2 regions of the Pseudoalteromonas sp. Of7M-16 genome follow, and region 1 is predicted to be linked to the other one. Evidence: predicted binding sites of a transcription regulator. Region 1 holds the regulator's gene; the other holds the start of a gene.
What was found. The regulator sigma-54, encoded in region 1, starts transcription at its own class of promoters, with help from an activator protein. The targets are predictions, from matches to a motif close to GTTGGCACGNNNNTNGNNT.

Region 1 (3,198 bases):
GCCTAATGGCGCAGGTAAAACCACCACTTTTTATATGATTGTGGGTTTAGTGCCAAGTGACAAAGGCAGCATTCATATTGATCAGCAGGATATCACCTTGCTGCCAATGCATAGCCGCGCACGTATGGGGATCGGCTATTTACCACAAGAGTCATCGATATTCAGAAAGTTGACGGTTTATCAAAATTTAATGGCTATTTTGGAAACACGTAAAGACCTAAATAAAGCTCAGCGTGAAACGATACTAAACGAATTATTGGACGAATTTAATATTCAACATATTCGCTCTAGTTTAGGAATGGCGCTTTCCGGTGGAGAGCGTCGTCGAGTAGAAATTGCTCGCGCTTTAGCCGCAGATCCAAAATTTATTCTATTAGATGAGCCTTTTGCTGGCGTTGATCCCATTTCAGTGTTAGATATAAAGAAAATTATTGAGCATTTAAAAAATCGTGGAATCGGTGTGTTGATCACAGATCACAATGTACGTGAAACATTGGATGTATGTGAAAAAGCCTATATTGTTTCCCATGGTGAATTAATTGCTTCAGGTAGCCCTGAACATGTTTTAGCGGATCAAACAGTCCGAGATGTCTACTTAGGCGAACAATTCAGGCTATAGTTAAGAATAAGCGTAACAACAGAAAGGATTGTTAGAGATACATGAGGCAATCGCTACAGCTGCGCATGGGGCAGCAATTAACAATGACACCACAACTACAGCAAGCGATACGCCTGCTGCAGTTGAGCACATTAGACCTCCAGCAAGAAATTCAAGAAGCGCTGGACAGCAATCCTTTATTGGAAGTAGAAGAAAACGAACAAGAATCTTTTGACAACGGTCTAGACAAAACGCAAGAGCAATCACAGGCAAGCGAAAAAGCAGAGTCCAGCTCTGAGGAGATCCCTGAGCCACAGATCAGCGATTATGAACAAGACACTGATACAGCTCTAAATAAAGAGACCCTCAGCGATGAGATGGCGATGGATGTGACTTGGGATGAATACATCAGTGCGGCGCCGGTAAGTTCATCAGGGCCTATGCCTGAAGATGAAAGCGTCTACCAAGGACAGACAACTGAAAGCTTGCAAGAATACTTGATGTGGCAGCTTGAGCTCACACCATTTAGCGCGACGGACAGGTTGATCGCACTGTCAATTGTTGAGGGTGTAGATGACTCTGGCATTTTAACAGTATCGTGCGAAGACATTTTAGAAAGCTTGAATCTCGACAATGATCAAGACCCCGTCGAGCTCGATGAAGTTGAAGCTGTCCTAAAACGCATCCAACTCTTTGACCCAGTAGGGATCGCCGCTCGAAGCCTTCAGGAATGCTTAATTGTGCAACTCAATCAATTTGCGGCAGGCACGCCTTGGCTTGAACAAACCAAGCTAGTTATCGATGAACATATCGATCTATTAGCGAATCGTGATTATCGTACTATCATGAAGAAAACAAAGCTCAAAGAAGGTGAGCTAAAAGAAGTGATGACGTTGATCCACAGCTTAAACCCTAAGCCTGCTGCAAGTATAGTGCAAGAAGAGGCCGATTACGTAATCCCCGATGTCTCCGTTAAAAAGGTCAAGGGACGTTGGGTTGTTGAGCTAAACCCTGATTCTATGCCTAAAATAAGAGTTAACGATCATTATGCTGCTATGTCTCGCTCTGTAAAATCAAGCAGTGACAGTCAATTCATTCGCTCTCATTTACAAGAAGCAAAATGGTTTATTAAAAGCCTTGAAAGCAGAAATGAAACTTTATTGAAAGTTACTAATTGCATTGTGCAGCAACAACAGGCATTCTTTGAACATGGCCCTGAGGCAATGAGACCTATGGTACTCAATGATGTTGCTGAAATGGTTGACATGCACGAGTCGACAATATCTCGAGTAACAACGCAAAAATACATGCACACGCCTCGTGGCATTTATGAATTGAAATACTTCTTCTCGAGCCACGTTAGTACCGAGAATGGTGGTGAATGTTCTTCCACAGCGATCCGAGCACTCATCAAAAAGCTAATTGCTGCTGAAAACGCTGCTAAGCCTTTAAGTGATAGCAAAATTGCAGATGTATTAGCTGATCAAGGTATTAAGGTGGCAAGACGTACTATTGCCAAATACCGAGAGTCTTTGGCTATTCCACCGTCTAATCAACGTAAGAGCTTGATTTAGGCGTAACAAAAGAAGGAAAAATGCTTATGCAACTAAATTTAACTGGTCGCCATGTAGAAATTACCGATTCATTAAGAGACTACGTAACGAGTAAGTTTGCGAAGCTAGAAAGGCATTTTGATCACATCAACAACGTACATGTAATCTTAGATGTCGAAAAACTCATACAAAAAGCAGAAGCCACATTGCATGTCAACGGAGGTGAATTGTTTGCTTCTACAGAGCATAAAGATATGTATGCAGCAATTGATGGTTTGATTGATAAGCTAGATCGACAAGTGATTAAACATAAAGAGAAGCTAACTCGACACTAAATCATGAAACTTAGCACACTCATTTCCGAGGACTGTAGCAAAGCTGCGGTCCTTTTTAATAGTAAAAAAAGAATACTTCAATATATTAGTGAGCTGGCGCAGTCAAAAATTCCAAGTGCCAATCAACATGAGATTCTAGAAGCACTTTTAAACCGCGAAAAGCTAGGCAGTACAGGGATAGGTAAAGGGATAGCGATCCCGCATGGCAGGTTGCCAGGTTTAAATAACATTATTGCCATCATACTTGTAAACCAACAAGCCATTCCTTTTGATGCCTATGACGATCGCAATGTGGACATTTTTGTTGCACTCATCGTACCAGACGGTGAAAATAAACAACATTTAGAGACCTTAGCCAGTATCGCTGGTAAACTAAATAACAAAGCTTTTTGTAAACGACTTAGGCAAGCAAGTAATGATAGCGAGCTTCATCAAGTCCTTGTTGAGTTTGATAAATAATAGGAATTAAACGTGGAACTCATAATTATCAGTGGCCGCTCTGGCTCAGGTAAATCTGTTGCATTAAGAGTTTTAGAAGACTTGGGTTATTACTGCGCTGATAATATTCCAGTTAACCTGCTGCCTGCTCTAGTTCGCAGTGTCTCTGATAGCTACAATAAAATTGCGGTAAGCATCGATGTTAGAAACTTACCTAAAGAGCAACAAGAATTTCATGATATCTTAGAGTATTTACCTGGTTTTGCGAAACCAC
Region 2 (3,198 bases), on a different contig from region 1:
ATGACAAAAAAGTTTTACAAAACGACCCAAAGTTCTCTTGCCACATATTCTAAACCTTTATAACCAATTGCTTTAATTAGTTAAAACAAAATCCGTTCTCACCCAAACTATTAGCTAATTACACTTAATTTAAAGTTCACAAATAGCATTATATTGCACGACAATCATCGAGAAGAAGCTAGCAAAACGAAGCGCATAAAAAAGGCGGAATAAGGTTCGCTGAAAAAAAGACCACAAACCGCGTTGCAACTGCGCTAGAACTCGGTATGATCCTCGCCCTTGCCAGTTTATCGATACGTTCGCTAAACTGAGTAGTCTAGATTTTAACCTAACCTTGGAGTATCCACGCAGCATGAAAAAGTTGCTCATTTCACCGTCAAATATGGCTTTGGGCGAACAAGAAAGTCAGATTTACCAAAACATCTTAAAACAATCTACTGAGATCAGCTTAAACCTGATGGCGGTTAAAGTAGAAAATCACCCAGAAGACTTTCTGGGCTGGTGTTATGAGTTACTCGACGTGGCTAAAAACCGCATTAATTTTGATCTGCTGGACGACCACCAGCTTCCAACTGTAAAAAAACTCCAAGATATGCTGATCTCAGCAATCAGCTTCCTGCAAGTCAAAACGTTGCGGATCGCGCCTTGGCCAGTGGTGAGTGACTTCATTGCCCAGCGCAGTGATGTGTTGGTGCTTGATGAGCAGTTAAAGCTCATGGATTACATTGCAACACTACGTGATGACAAATTACAAGACATGATCGTTGAAGATCGCTTAGCTTTTGCAGGTAAACACACAGCGAAACACGATACCAGTGTATATCAATTTGATGTTGAGTGGTTTGCATCAACAAAAAGTGCAAAAGGCTTTCATCAGCAATTTGCCGATTTGCCTGGCGCTTTTGACGAAGCACTCGCTCATATCCCATTAGAAGGTCCAGTCACACTTGAAAATTATCAAGGGTTTACAATCGCATTTCTAAGTGCCTTTAATGGCAGCGATGAAAAGCCAACCCTTGCCCCTGCGACACGCCTACTCGCCATGCGTCGCCCTGATGTGTTTACACCGATCACCAACAATCGCCTCGACGCACTGTGCCAAGCTTTGGGCGTCACACGTTTAAACAATCGTGATTTCGAGCGCTATTGGCAAGATATCGTGCAAGCAATCGCTAAAATGCCCTGGTTTGCGATGGCCAGTGGTACCAATGAACTCGAGTCGAAGCTTGCAGAGGTGAAAGCACTACTGCCAATCTTCTTCTATTATGCTGATGAAGACACAAAAACGTCTTCTAACTACTATAAATTACTGCACAAACCCAAACGCACCACAACTTCATCTGGTAGCAAATCTGTGCGTCGCAGCAAAGAGTCTGCCGCAACATTAGTTGACAGAGCACTCAGTGATGAGTCAATGCCTGAGCATATTCGCTCTAAACGCGACTCTATCATCGCTGAGGTAGAAAAAGGTAGAAGTGTAGATGAAACTATCCAGCTAATGCGTACCATATTTGGCTAATACAGGGGACATAGCCTGCATAATAACAGTGCAGGCTATGTTATTGCGCACCAAGGATGTGCACACGACATAACCTTTCCTACCACCAGCGCCATCAGTGCTTTGGTTTATCACCATTAATTTCAACTACCTAATAAACATTCACTCAGTCGTATTTAGGTTGGCGCAGAGCTTGCGATGCTTTGTTCACCATTGAATACAGGATTAAACAATTCTCTCAATGGTACTCGTATTAGAAAATGATTTATTCTGTGCCATATAGGAACCATTATGACAAACAAAGCTTCTTTCTTATTGGGTGCGTGCTTAGTGTTACTTTCTAGCAACGCCCTAGCTGCCAGTGGCCATACCGTTTCAGCCAATGCTGCTGCTAGCTCAAATTATTTTTGGCGTGGGATCACGCAATCTGATGATGGCGCGGCTGTTTCTGGTGGCCTCGATTACAGCAATGACTCCGGTTTTTACCTTGGAACTTGGGCGTCTAATGTAGACTTTGGTGAGACTTCCAGCACCAGCTACGAGCTCGATTTTTACTTGGGATTTAGCGGAGAGATCAAAGCGCTAAGTTATGATATTGGCTATATTCACTATGCTTACCCAGATGCTGCGGGCGATATTGACTTTGGTGAGGTTTATACTTCACTCGGCTGGCGTAATCTCAGTTTTAAAGCCAGTTATTTAACCCATGCCCAGTCAGGTAGCAGCACCGAAGAAGATATGCTTTATCTTGAACTCAATGCCACATTTCCGGTATTCAAAAGCGCTGAGCTTGGATTGCATGTCGGCAACTCACGGGGAGATACGGTCATGGAATGGACAGGAGAAGACGACAGCTATATGGATTATGGAGTCAACCTGAGTAAAGATGGTTACACATTTGGCCTAGTCAAAACTGACCTCGACGCCGATGACGATCTTAAAGTTTATGTAAGTTACGCTGTCGACTTCGATTTGTAAATTGATTTTTGCTGCAACTCAAAGGGCCAAACGGCCCTTTTTTGAGTACTTATAAAGTATATTCCACCGCCGCGCTGACTCTTTTGGCTTTTTCAACGGCCTGTTCAATGTGGGTATCCCTTGCTAATGCAACGCCCATACGCCTAACTCCCTGAACCTCAGGCTTACCAAAAAGCCGTAAGTCGGTGTTTGGCTCTGCCAACGCTTGAATTAAATTGCCAAACTGCAATTGTTTAGATTCACCTTCTACCAAAATGACACTGGACGCTGACGGACCGTGAAAGTGAATATTCGGGATAGGAAGTCCCAAGACTGCCCGTGCATGCAGGGCAAACTCACTCAAATCCTGTGATATTAACGTGACCATGCCGGTATCATGGGGCCGTGGCGAAACCTCACTGAAATACACATCATCTCCTTTGATAAACAGTTCAACACCAAATAACCCCCGACCACCGAGCGCTTCTGTGATTTTGCACGCAATTTCTTTGCTGCGCGCAAGCGCAACTTCGCTCATTGCCTGAGGTTGCCAACTCTGTTGATAATCGCCACCTGCTTGCACATGACCTATTGGCGCACAAAAGCTGGTCCCCTGAATATGGCGGATCGTCAACAGTGTGATTTCATAATCAAAATCAACAAACCCTTCAACAATAACGCGTCCTTGACCGGCTCTGCCGCCTTGTTGTGCGTATGTCCATGCCGCGTCAATATCGGCATCA

Region 2: the regulator sigma-54 is predicted to act here: its motif matches at 1,679-1,697, upstream of MHN81_RS25830 (TorF family putative porin).

Annotation. Positions count from the first base shown of each region.
Region 1 covers NZ_JAKRFY010000003.1:280,122-283,319, forward strand. The annotation lists gene lptB (LPS export ABC transporter ATP-binding protein) at 1-619, shown strand, start outside; gene MHN81_RS04995 (RNA polymerase factor sigma-54) at 661-2,172, shown strand; gene hpf (ribosome hibernation promoting factor) at 2,199-2,486, shown strand; gene ptsN (PTS IIA-like nitrogen regulatory protein PtsN) at 2,490-2,945, shown strand; gene rapZ (RNase adapter RapZ) at 2,958-3,198, shown strand, end outside.
Region 2 covers NZ_JAKRFY010000037.1:18,343-21,540, forward strand. The annotation lists gene MHN81_RS25825 (hypothetical protein) at 353-1,519, shown strand; gene MHN81_RS25830 (TorF family putative porin) at 1,790-2,476, shown strand; gene purT (formate-dependent phosphoribosylglycinamide formyltransferase) at 2,526-3,198, opposite strand, start outside.